3 regions of the Psychrobacter sp. CX97 genome follow, and region 2 is predicted to be linked to each of the others. Evidence: predicted binding sites of a transcription regulator. Region 2 holds the regulator's gene; each other region holds the start of a gene.
What was found. Region 2 encodes PhoB, which activates phosphate uptake and scavenging genes when phosphate is short. Its sites were predicted from a motif close to TGTCATNAANCTGTCATAA; they were not measured.
Positions count from the first base shown of each region.

Region 1 (4,297 bases), on a different contig from region 2:
TAGGCGTATTAGCCCCAAAAGTTTCACCTTCATGTTGACGCATGTCAGTGAGTTCATGCTGCTTTTGGGTTTCACGAATGGCGATATATTCCATCTCAGGCGTAATAATACCCTGACGTGCATAGTGCATTTGAGTAACATTGCGCCCAGCTTTAGCACGGCGTGGTTTATCAATATGGGAAAATCGGAGGTTAGCTGTCTTAATATCGCTGGCCCGCTCACGGCCATAACGACTGGATAGGCCCTCTAAAATCTCAGTATCACCGCGCTCTTCAATCCAGCCTTCTCGAAGTTTAGGCAATCCCTTCGTTAAGTCAATATCTACATTCGGATCGGTATAGGCCCCTGAGGTGTCATACACATAAAAAGGTGGATTTTTCTCACCATTCTCAAGGCCGAAACCACCAGTAGGCGTATCCGTAAGCGTAATCTCACGCATAGGTACTTGGATATCGGGACGCGATCCTTCGATATAAACTTTTTTTGAGGCAGGCAGATTGCGAGTTAGATCGCGTGCCTCTTCATCAAAGCGGGCATCTTTTGAAGAGCGATGGGCAGGCGTTTTAATCGTCTTATCTTTTATAGGGTTATCATTAGCGGCTATGGTAGATTGCATGGTCATGGCGTAGTCCTATTTCTATTATTATTGGCAAGTGCCAAATTACTGTTGAAACAGTCAAATAAAAACGACTCGGCTGACAGTGCACACACCCTTAATATTGCTAGTTAATAATAACTAACCCCTATTATAGCTTAACCTGACTCTCATTGGTGTAGAGGCTAGTGGGGATAAAATTATAACTATCTAACAGAAATTAAGGAAGTTTAAGGTGACTTTCCTACGACGGTATTAACCGTATCAGGTTCAACGGGTAATGTCTCAGCGATTAAATCAATTATTAGTGAAACGCTAATAATTGATTTAATCGCACCCCGAGTCGATATTATAGCAATACTATACTAGCAAAGTTTTATCGAAATACCTAATGGTATGCAGTAATGAAGAATAGAGGTGGATTAAAAGGCTTAAGTCGGAGATTCATTCGCTTAATTTAGCTGATTACCTATTTTTTTTTACTTTTTTACTCTTTACGATATTTGCCATCTCCATGACTAAGTACCTCAACGCTTACTTTACATAAATTACATTTGAGGGCGAGATTTGCTTTTTTCGATAAGTCAATGACTCGGCCTGGTGTAAATGGACCACGGTCATTAATCTTTACAACAACGGACTTTTTATTTTTCAGGTTAGTCACTTTTACTTTAGAACCAAAAGGCAGAGATTTATGTGCAGCAGTCATCGAATACATGTTATATATTGCCCCTGACGCCGTTCTTTTGCCATGGAAGCCAGGTCCGTACCAAGAGGCCAGTCCCGCATTTGCAGGAATACTGAGCAAAATGGCTGACGCAACAGCGAATGGCTTGAGAAGTTTCTTCATGGGTATAGCCTTTTATCTGTTAATATTTAGACGAAACATTCCTAAGAATATTTTGAGTTTAGAATAACAAACAGTAAAACAGCGAAGTACGATTATAACTTATTTTGAACTAATTTGTTTTGAACTAATTTTCTGACAGTGTAGCCTATATTAAAAGTAATGACCTTTTATGTCTTAGGAGTTTGTATCGTGTATCATTTGTTACTGTGAAGATAGACGCTGGTGGATACGCACATGTTTAAATCTGCGCGTGAAATAGAAGACAGATGAACCCGCTTCTTTACCATCAAAATATTTATATAATGTTACACTGAAAACAAGCTTAATACCCAATTATTAACCCACATTTACTATATCAAAAGCTAGATTTGAGCCCACAGAACCCTTAGTTGAATAAGGTTTAGCGGTGCTTTTGAGCCAACTAAAAATTATTATATAAAATGTTTTAAGCTATTAATGTTTTCTCAATCTTTCTTGGCATTTTTTAATGTCATTAACTTTGGTTACAAGGTTTTAACAAAAAACGCTTCATTTCATCAAACTGTCATATTAAAGCGTCAAAATGTGCTCAATATCAATAGGGCATAGAAGAATACTGTTATTAACAGTGCGTTCATTAATTATTGTTTAATGACAATATATGATCCTAATACCAGTCATTCGTAGATGTGTTTTTAGTCCCATTACTTATAACAATTATCATATTCATAACTAATTAACTCTTCAGGAGAGACCATGCGTTATTCATTATTGGCAGTAGCAGTAGCAAGTGTATTAACCTTAGCTGCTTGCGATAAAAAAACTGATGACACTGCAACAACTGGTGAAACACAAGCAAACACTACTGAGACTACAGTACCGGCTGAGAATACTACTGGTTCGTCAGCCACTGGTAGCACGGAACGCTATAAAGATATAGAAGGCGTAGAAATGAACGTCAGTGGTGCTGGTGCTTCATTCCCAGCGCCTATTTATCAAAAGTGGTCTGCTGACTTCCAAAGTGCAACTGGAGGCCAAGTAAATTATAACTCTATTGGTTCGTCTGGTGGTGTTAAACAAATTAAAGCTAATACTGTAGACTTTGGTGCTTCAGACAAACCACTTAAGCCAGAAGAATTAACAGAAGCGGGTTTGATTCAGTTCCCAACAGTAATCGGTGGTGTTGTACCAGTTGTTAACGTTGAAGGTGTAGAGCCAGGTAAACTTGTATTGAGTGGTAAAGTGCTTGCTGATATCTACTTAGGTAAAATCACTAAATGGAATGATCCTGCAATTGTTGCATTAAATGAAGGTCTCAAACTCCCTGATTCTAAAATTACCACGGTTCATCGTTCTGACGGTTCAGGCACTACTTTTAACTTCACTTATTATTTAAACGAAGTTTCAGGAGATTGGTCTGCTGTGGGCGTTGATAAGAGTGTCGAATGGCCAACTGATAAATTAGGTACTGGCGTTGGCGGAAAAGGTAACGAAGGCGTAGCGGGTATGGTTGAACAGGCCCCTAACTCAATTGGTTATGTTGAGTATGCTTATGCTAAACAGAACGATATGTCTTATGCTGCTATGGTCAACGCTGCAGGTAATACCGTTCTACCTTCGGCTGAATCATTTGCTGAATCTGGTAATGTTGATTGGTCGAAAGCTGAAGGTTTCTATAAAGTTATCGCTAATTCTGAAACTGAAAATGCATGGCCGATTGCTGCTGCAACGTTCATTCTAGTTCATAAAAACCCACAAAACCCAGAGAAAGTTGCTGGTGTTCTTAACTTCTTTAACTGGGCATATAACGAAGGTGATCAAGCTGCTTTAGACCTAGACTATGTACCATTCCCAGATGAAGCGGTTGCGTTGTTTAAAGAAGAGTGGAAGCAAGTAGTTGGTACTGATGGCAAACCAGTTTACACGCCAAAATAATCTTTAGCTTGTTACCGTTAACGATTATTTAAACAATGGGCAAGTAAATGAAAGTTCATTTGCTTGCCTTTTTAATCTTATAAATGGCAAGAAAGTATTATCCTAAAAAATAAAAATACGTTGGGGTTACAATGTCTGACTTACACGCTCAACTAGCAAAACAAAAAAGAAATGACTTCTTTTTTGTTAACTTGACAAAGTTCTTTGCATGGCTAGTATTGATATCTTTGGGCGGTATCATGATATCGCTGGTTATTGGTGCTTGGCCAAGTATCAAAGAATTTGGTTTTGGATTTTATACCAGCTCAGATTGGAGTACAGTAAATGATGAATATGGTGCCTTAGCGCCTATTTACGGTACGATAGTCACATCGGTTATAGCAATTTTAATCGCTGTGCCCGTAAGTTTTGGTATTGCTATTTTCTTGACAGAGCTTTGCCCTGCATTCCTACGCAGGCCACTGGGTATTGCTATTGAGCTTTTAGCAGGTATTCCTTCAATTATTTATGGGATGTGGGGCTTTTTTGTATTGGCCCCTTTATTTGCCAAATACGTTCAGCCATTCATAATTGAATATTTTGGTCCTATACCTATGATAGGCAGCCTGTTTGGTGGACCGCCATTAGGGATTGGTGTCTTTACTGCTTCTTTAATTTTAGCAATCATGATTATCCCGTTTATTGCGGCAACCATGCGTGATGTTTTTTCAGTTGTGCCAGAATTATTAAAAGAGTCGGCATACGGTGCAGGCGCAACCACTTGGGAAGTGATGTATAAAATTATTTTACCTTATACTAAGGCAGGTGTTGTTGGCGGTATTATCCTTGGCTTGGGCCGTGCCCTCGGTGAAACAATGGCGGTCACTTTCTTGGTTGGTAACACCTATAATATTAACTCTAATTTATTTGGCTCAGGGGTAACGATTACATCATCCATT
Region 1 covers NZ_JBXYJE010000003.1:42,149-46,445, forward strand. Annotated here, with positions in the region: gene thiC (phosphomethylpyrimidine synthase ThiC) at 1-622, opposite strand, end outside; TPP riboswitch at 820-946, opposite strand; gene AC2SLL_RS03175 (septal ring lytic transglycosylase RlpA family protein) at 1,083-1,445, opposite strand; gene pstS (phosphate ABC transporter substrate-binding protein PstS) at 2,181-3,359, shown strand; gene pstC (phosphate ABC transporter permease subunit PstC) at 3,491-4,297, shown strand, end outside.
Region 1: a site for PhoB is predicted at 1,977-1,995, ahead of pstS (phosphate ABC transporter substrate-binding protein PstS). Genes of this name have one in related genera too.

Region 2 (4,297 bases):
CAGATACACTGTTGCAAAACTACCACCTTCATAATAATTACCAGACTCAAGTTTGGTATCCGCTATTAATTGACCCACATCATAATGACGCCCTTTCGCTTGTAACAGCTGATTGGATTCAATGTGTCCGATTTGAGAAATCATACCATCGGCAGGCGAGACAATACTCCCATTGGTGTCATCAATGGGGCGGGCATTATCATCTAATTCACGAGTGAAAAAATCGTTAAAACTGTCAAAGTCGCTTAAATTTTTGCGCCCATAGTCATCTAAAGTGATGCCGTAGGCTTTAGCAAAAGCCGTTACAAATGCCTTTTTAACCAGCGGACTTTGGCTTGAAGCCAGTTTGCCAGCAACTTCACTAAGCTTTTGCTGCGGCACCATGTGTTGCAACGTGGTAAAGAGAGTGTCTTTAGTAGCAACTTTTTTTAAGGTGTTTTTTATGTCAATATTTATCATAGTCATAAGTAAGTTTTTAGGTATTAATGAGTGTCACACTCAATGAATGGGGTAGAGAAAAGGAGGGTAAGACAATACAATAGGGTCAGAGTCATAATGGCAGAGCAATAGTAGCATAGTCAAAGCAATCTTAAACAGTTTTAGAGAACGTTATAAAAAGTTAATTTCACGGGTTATACTTTTTTGTAATTTACAGCTTTTAGTTCACAGTTTTAACCAAAAAGCTAATGTCTACCCTCGGTTGCCCTCTACCGTCTTTCATTGTTTCTCTAGACAACTTTGATGGTAATTCGCTTGATTTATAAGATAAAGTTTATCATGATTTGATGACTATGAAACTTAGATGACGGTTTTATAGGCCTATTAATTAAGTGTTTTTTTAAAGTATATTGTAAGGTAGGGCGAATGAAAGCATTAATACAGCGAGTAACTCAGGCGAGTGTGCAAGTAGATGGCGACATGATAGGGCATATTGAGCAGGGTATATTGGCTTATATTGGTATTGGCCATAATGATAGCGTCGACACTGCTAAAAAGTTAATCGATAAAATATTGACCTATCGCATTTTTGAGAATAAAGAGGGCAAACTTGACAAAAATGTGCAACAAGTTGACGGAGGCTTGCTATTGGTGTCGCAGTTTACTGTGATGGCAAAAACAGACAAAGGGCGTCGTCCCGATTTTGGCGGTGCAATGAAACCTGCTGATGCCGAGGCTTTATTTAGTGAGTTGGTGGCATATGCTCAAGCCCAGTATCAGAACGTCGCCACTGGGCAATTTGGTGCATTTATGCAGGTAAAATCCACCAATGACGGTCCGATAAATTTCATATTAGAGATTTAAAAGTGAAGTAGCTGCTGTGTCAGCATAGATCATCTTATACACAATGCTATTAAAGTACATTAAAGTAACTTTACCCATTAAACAATAAGCGACTTTGACTCTTCAATAGGACAAAAATCATAAAAAGTATTCATTAAAAGTAACTATACTTACCTTTTGTCATCTCACTGTCATATTTCTACGTTGTAATATAACCGTAATATTTCAGTCATCAAATTGGCTTTGGTCACTTTAACTCGTCGGTTTTAAACTCGCTATTAAACAAGTTAGTTTAAACCAGCGATTTTACAGACTGCGCAATCTGAGATGCTTTTAAGGGGTATTTTAAATGAATAATGAAACCGTATTAGTGGTTGAGGATGAACCAGCCATTCGTGAAATGATAGTTACCACGCTTGAGATGGCGGGGTTTGAATGTCTGCAAGCAGAAGATGTCAGTGAAGCACACCATCAGGTAGTGGATCATCGCCCTGCTATCATCTTACTGGATTGGATGTTACCAGGGGGGCAATCTGGCATTGATTTTTGTCGTCGATTAAAAAAGGATGACTTACTATCAGAGATTCCCGTCATTATGTTAACCGCAAAAGGTGAAGAAGATAATAAAGTCCAAGGTCTTGACGCTGGGGCAGATGATTATATTACTAAACCTTTTTCAACGCGTGAACTGATATCTCGAATTAAGGCAGTACTGCGCCGTAGCAGTGCCTTATCGGGTGATAAACCCATTGAGGCTGAAGGGTTGAGCCTTGATCCAGTAAGTCAGCGAGTAACAGCTGATGGCACACCAGTAGAAATAGGACCTACTGAATACCGTTTACTCGCCTTTTTTATGAGTCATCCTGAACGTGCTTATACACGAACCCAACTTTTAGACCAAGTATGGGGTGGTAATGTGTATGTGGAAGACCGCACAATTGATGTTCATATTAGACGTTTGCGTAAGGTGCTACAGCCACATGACTATGCGGGGTTTATTCAAACGGTACGCGGTACGGGTTATCGCTTCTCAACAAAAATTCATGGCTAGTCAGTAGTTAGTTAGCGTCATTGGTCAATGGATGTTAGTAGCTGGGGCATGGCTTAGTAACGTGGCCTATTAATAGGGCTTTTCAATATGCACTCTCTACCGGTATTTTTGATAGGCACAGCCAAGTAGCTTGAGACTGAAGTGGCTGTATTGATTTAGCGGTTTTTGTTTGAAAATAACAAAAGTGTATTTTAAAAGCCAAAGATGTGAAGTTGAGAGTGTTATGAGTCAACAGCCTGAGCGGGTCGAAACAACGAAAAGAGAGAGTAGAAAGGCGTCTTTTGCTTTAACGCCTAATGCATCCACATTGTTTTGGGCAGATTTTAAGTGGCTACTGACTTGGGTAATCATTGGCGGTATATCTGGATGGTATCTAAACTCTCTTGCTTGGGGCATCGTTGCTGGTATGCTCTGCTTTTATATTTGGCGTGCCTATGCTATGGAGCAATTTTATAAATGGCTTAGTGGCTCATTGACGCTCCCCCCACCTGATTTTTCAGGTAGTCTCTCTTTTGCTGCTAGTCAATTGTACGAAAGTAAAAAGCAGGAGCAGATTACCCATCAAAAAATGATGGGGTTGGTCAAAAAAATACGCAGTTCGCTATTAGCTCTGCAAGATACAGTGATATTACTAGATAGCAATGACAGGCTTGAGTGGTGGAATCAGGCTGCTGAAAACTTGCTTGAGTTACGTTCTGAGGATCAGGGGCGTAATATTCTTGAACTCATCAAAATTCCCGAGTTCCATGATTACTATACTACCGTTACCTCGCCAAATGAGGGGATTAGATTAACCTCGTGGCGAGATTCCACTCGGTTCTTACAGTGTGAGGTTACTCACTTTGGTAGTGAGAAGCTGCTAATTATATATGACGTAACCCGTTTGCAGCATCTGGAGCAAATGCGTAAAGACTTTGTGGGTAATGTCTCGCATGAGCTACGTACACCGCTTACAGTACTTATGGGTTACATTGAAACTTTCTCAGATCAGCCAGACTTAGATCCAAAGTGGCGCCGTGGATTTAAATTAATGACTCAGCAAACTCGGCGCATGAATAGTATTATTAATGATTTACTGCTGCTTTCACGCTTAGAGAATGAAGAGATATCTAGTGAAGCCTGTGTAGATATTCCCCGTCTATTAACTCATATTTTCGATGATGCCCAAGTATACAATAGAGAGTATGGTCATTTAATTGACTTACATATCGATTCTCAAAAAAACCTCTATGGTTCAGAGACTTATCTGAATAGTGCATTATTAAATTTAGTGACCAATGCCATTAAATATACCCCTAAAGGCGGCGAGATTAGCATTTCGTGGCAAGAGGTTAAAGGGGGATGTCTGTTTTCAGTAAGTGATAATGGTATTGGTATTGCCGAAGAGCATATTGAACGCTTAACAGAGCGTTTTTACCGAGTAGATAGTGGTCGTAGCAGAGCCACAGGGGGCACAGGTTTAGGTTTAGCCATTGTTAAACATGTGCTGTATCAACATGGGGCAAAGTTGACTATTGAATCGACATTAAATAAAGGCTCAACTTTCCATGCCTTTTTTCCAGAAGAGCGGGTTTGCGGTGAGAGCATTACTAATTCGCAGTAACGCTATAAACATTCAGTAAAACGTATTAAACCGTACCAACGTTAAGCTTCATCAGCCCTAAGCGTAACAAAGATAAAAATACAAAGACCTAAAAAGAGCCCATCCAAGTAGGACGGGCTCATCTTTATTTAACATATATCTTATAGGGTTTCATGCTTATATCTTCATATCAATGCGTCAGCTTTTACTGGCAGTGGGCTGAGGATTGGTATGGAAATTAGTGTTGAACGCCACCAGCACCATGTACATGACCATGGTTTAATTCGTCTTCAGTGGCTGCACGCACTTCAACGATTTCTACGTCAAAGCTAAGGGTTTTGCCAGCTAATGGATGGTTTGCATCAACCGTTACCGTTTCTTCA
Region 2 covers NZ_JBXYJE010000013.1:7,326-11,622, forward strand. Annotated here, with positions in the region: gene asd (archaetidylserine decarboxylase) at 1-459, opposite strand, end outside; gene dtd (D-aminoacyl-tRNA deacylase) at 865-1,302, shown strand; gene phoB (phosphate regulon transcriptional regulator PhoB) at 1,631-2,332, shown strand; gene phoR (phosphate regulon sensor histidine kinase PhoR) at 2,556-3,935, shown strand; gene AC2SLL_RS10390 (FKBP-type peptidyl-prolyl cis-trans isomerase) at 4,153-4,297, opposite strand, start outside.

Region 3 (4,297 bases), on a different contig from region 2:
ACATAATGACCGCACGCTCTTCTACGTTAGTAAACAAGGCAATTTTACGACGGTTATCTTGACTAATAGTATGCTCAGATCGCAAAATTAATACATCTGGCTGCAAGCCAATGGAACGTAATTCTTTAACAGAATGCTGGGTTGGTTTTGTCTTAGTTTCACCAGCACTGGAGATATAGGGTACCAGAGTTAAATGCATTAGCATGGCTTTATTCCGCCCAAGTTCTACCTGCATCTGACGAACCGCTTCCATAAACGGGAGTGACTCGATATCACCAACCGTACCACCAATTTCAATAATAGCAATATCGTAGCCTATACCACTGGCACGGATTCGATGCTTAATTTCATCAGTAATATGCGGAATTACCTGAACGGTACCCCCTAAGTAATCACCACGCCGCTCTTTATTGAGAACTGTTTGATAGATACGACCACTGGTAAAGTTATTAGTTTTGCTCATTTTAGAATGACGTAAAAACCGCTCGTAATAGCCTAAATCTAAATCTGTTTCTGCCCCATCTTCGGTAACAAAGACTTCACCATGCTGGAAAGGACTCATGGTACCAGGATCAACATTAATATATGGATCCATTTTGGTCATGGTTATTTTAAGACCACGTGCTTCTAAAATAGCTGCAAGCGATGCAGCAGTAATACCTTTACCTAATGAGGACACAACCCCACCGGTCACAAATATAAATTTAGTCATAATTTTTTATCTTAATGTGGCAGTCGCCAGTTGGTAAAAATAGATTTTACTAAATTTAGGGCAAAATTTATAGGGTTTAGTGATAATAAGTAAAAGTTTGATAGCTTGTTAAAGATTTTAAAACTTTACTTCACACAAAAAAACCCACTCCGAAGAGTGGGTTTTTTGGAATCAAATTCTAATGTTTAATTTAGAATTTGTATTCTAGACCACCACCGATAGCGAATACATCAGCATCACCTGTTATATTATCGCCAAACGGTACATCATCAGCACTGTTCACACCAGCATACGCATGCATGATCATGTTTTTCTGATAGTAGTATTTACCACCCACAACGATTTGATCAGAATCTGCATCTTTAACACCATCTAAATTTGATGTGTTGTTGTACTGAGTATAGATAGAAGCAGGTTTTGTGAAGTTCTGTAGACCCATTTCAGCGCTTACTACAAAACCTTTTTCTTTTTCGTCTCGATCATCGATGTCAGCTTCTTGATATAAACCACCAAGTGTTAATGGCATGTTAGTACCAGATACTTTAGATAGGTCTACTGAAACGGTACCACGAATAATGTCACCATCGACATTCAAGTCATTATCATAAGCTAAGCCAGCAGTAAAGCCAGTACCTTGATCAAACATTAAAGCAGCACCAAAACCATTATTACGGTCATCGCTGTCTTCAACAAAGCTTTCATCTGCACCATACATAGCATAAAACTCGAGTGGAAGACCTTCATATTTTGGTGCTGTCCACAAAATAGAGTTTTTAATACGACCACTATCAGACATATTTAATGCAGATAATTCTTCGTTCTCTTCAAGTTTGTTGCCACCTAGGTTGTCCCAATAACCAGCGTTAACCACCACGTTATTAATTTTATCTAATGTAGATTGGTTATGACCCGCACGGAACTCACCGAAACTTTTGTTTTTCACACCAAGATAAGTATCACGGTTTTTAAATGCTGTACCAGAGTCATTATCGATGTCAATGCCATATTCTAACTGATAAATAACATCAGTATTAGCCGTCATGGGCTCAGAGCCTTTAAAACCAATACGTGAAGAGTTAGAGTTAATTTGAACTGAATTCGTATCTGATTCATAGTTGCTATTGTTGCTTTCAAACTCACCATTAACGTAATCAGCAGTCATAAACGCTTTACCATACACAGTTGGTGCAGCGTTAGCAGCAGATACAGATAGAGCAGCAATGGCTGATGCTAAAAGTAGTTTTTTCATGGGGTATATCTCCACTTTACAATTTTAGTTATGGGCTGCCCTAGCAAGCTAACGCCCATTTTTAATTATCTAAATATCAAGAACTTCATTACGAAACACTTAATTAATTTAGATACCAGATTTGATGTTAGTTTGACAACAAATTATTACAGAGTTGTGAAAAGATAGAAACTTTATAAATAAAAGCCCTATGCTTAATTAATAGCCTGTTATTTTGTAACATCATTTTTCTAACTCGCTCATCTTAATTGATTATGATATAAATATCAACTTACAAATATCTAAGAATACTTTTTAATTCATTTCTTTACACCAACATAAATTAACTATCAAAGGTCTACTGGCTCTTTGCATAATAGCCAAACTACTTTAAAACCACGCTGATAACCATAAAAAAACTCACTCTATTAGAGTGAGTTTTTTACACTAAATCTATTGTTTAAACTAAAATAAATATTCTAAACCACCACCAATTGTCGTCGTTTCATTAAGACCATCAATATCTTCGTTACCAGCATAAGCATGCATAATCATATTTGGCTGGTATTTATAAGTACCGCCTACAATTATCTGATTTCCATCAATGCCTTTTTGACCTTTAAAGTCTGTAGTACCAATATACTGAGCATATACAGTTGCAGGTTTTGCAAAGTTAGATAAACCCATTGTTGCACTAACAGAAAAAGCCTTTTCGTCTTCGTCAGTATGGTCATAATCCGCGACTTGATATAAGCCACCAAGTTTAAGAGGCATACCTGCCATTTGGCTCATGTCATAAGTTGCAGTACCACGAATGATTTCAGCACCTGAGAATTCAGTTAATGGCTCATTAGTGAGTGGGTCTACTCCCGTCGCAACTTCAGTATTAATGTTTAAATCCTTATCATATGCTAGACCTGCTGTAAACCCTGTTCCTTGGTCATACATAGCTGCTAAACCATAACCGTTATTACGGTCGCCACTATCATCTACAAAACTTTCATCTGCACCATACATAGCAAAAAACTGTACTGGTACATTATTATACTTAGGGGATAACCAAAGTACAGAGTTTCTAATACGGCGGCTATCTGCCATCATGGTAAAACCTCTATCCCAATAGCCCTTACCAATCAGGGCATTGTTAATGTGTTGTAACGTTGAATGCTGATGACCGAAGCGTAGCTGACCAAAACTGTCATTTTTTACACCCAGATAGGTATCACGATTTTTAAATGCAACGCCAGAACCACCGTCATCATTATCAATATCAACTTGATACTCTAATTGATAAATGACATCTGTATTCTCAGTCATAGCTTCAGAACCTTTAAAGCCTAGGCGAGAGTAATTAGAATTAATCTGTACAGAGTCAGAGTCTTGATCTGCATTATTTTCAGCGTCAACATAATCCATAGTAACAAAGGCTTTACCGTATACAGTTGGGGCAGCGTGTGCAGCTGAAACTGATAAAGCAGCAATTGTAGATGCTAAAAGTAATTTCTTCATTGTGTAAATCTCCATTTTACAATTTGAATGGTGGCTAATTTGGTAACTAGCAGCCTGACTTTAATTTCTTCTAAGAAACATACTAAAAATGTTTCTGCCAGAGGAACTGGGTTGAATATTAGTATGGAATTAATCTACAAATGCTCGGAATTATTCCATTGAAACCAAAAACCTATCAATAGCTTTACTCTTACATATTATATTAATAGAGTACCAAAACTATACGAAACGTAGTCATTAGAACCATACTCTAGAATTAGAATAACAAATTTGAAATATTTTGCAACAAATAATTATGATATTTTAACAAACATATGTTGACAAATAATTAATATTCAAAAAAAATCCTGCTAAATTAAATATTTAGCAGGATTTATCATACAATAGGAAAGTTATTATCTAGTTAAGCGAATAACTTATTGTTAGTGTTGTGACTTTAACTTCAAACGGGCTTCATGAAGTAAAGGTTCAGTATAACCACTTGGCTGTTGACGACCTTTAAAGATTAGATCTTTAGCCGCTTGGAAGGCAATAGAGTTGTCAAAGTTACCCGCCATTGGAATATAGTTTGAATCGCCTTTATTTTGCTCATCAACCACTTTAGCCATTTTTTCCAAGGCTTGTATAACTTGCTCTTCAGTTACCACACCGTGATGCAACCAGTTGGCAATATGTTGACTTGAGATACGCAGTGTCGCCCTATCTTCCATAAGTCCTACGTTATTGATATCTGGCACTTTAGAACAGCCTACCCCTTGATCAACCCAGCGGACTACATAACCTAAGATACCTTGCGCATTGTTCTCAAGCTCTTGACGCTTCTCTTCCTCCGTCCAGTTAGTGTCTTT
Region 3 covers NZ_JBXYJE010000002.1:126,528-130,824, forward strand. Annotated here, with positions in the region: gene pyrG (CTP synthase) at 1-712, opposite strand, end outside; gene AC2SLL_RS01990 (porin) at 903-1,961, opposite strand; gene AC2SLL_RS01995 (porin) at 2,406-3,449, opposite strand; gene AC2SLL_RS02000 (malate synthase G) at 3,872-4,297, opposite strand, start outside.
Region 3: a site for PhoB is predicted at 2,084-2,102, ahead of AC2SLL_RS01990 (porin). Genes of this name have one in related genera too.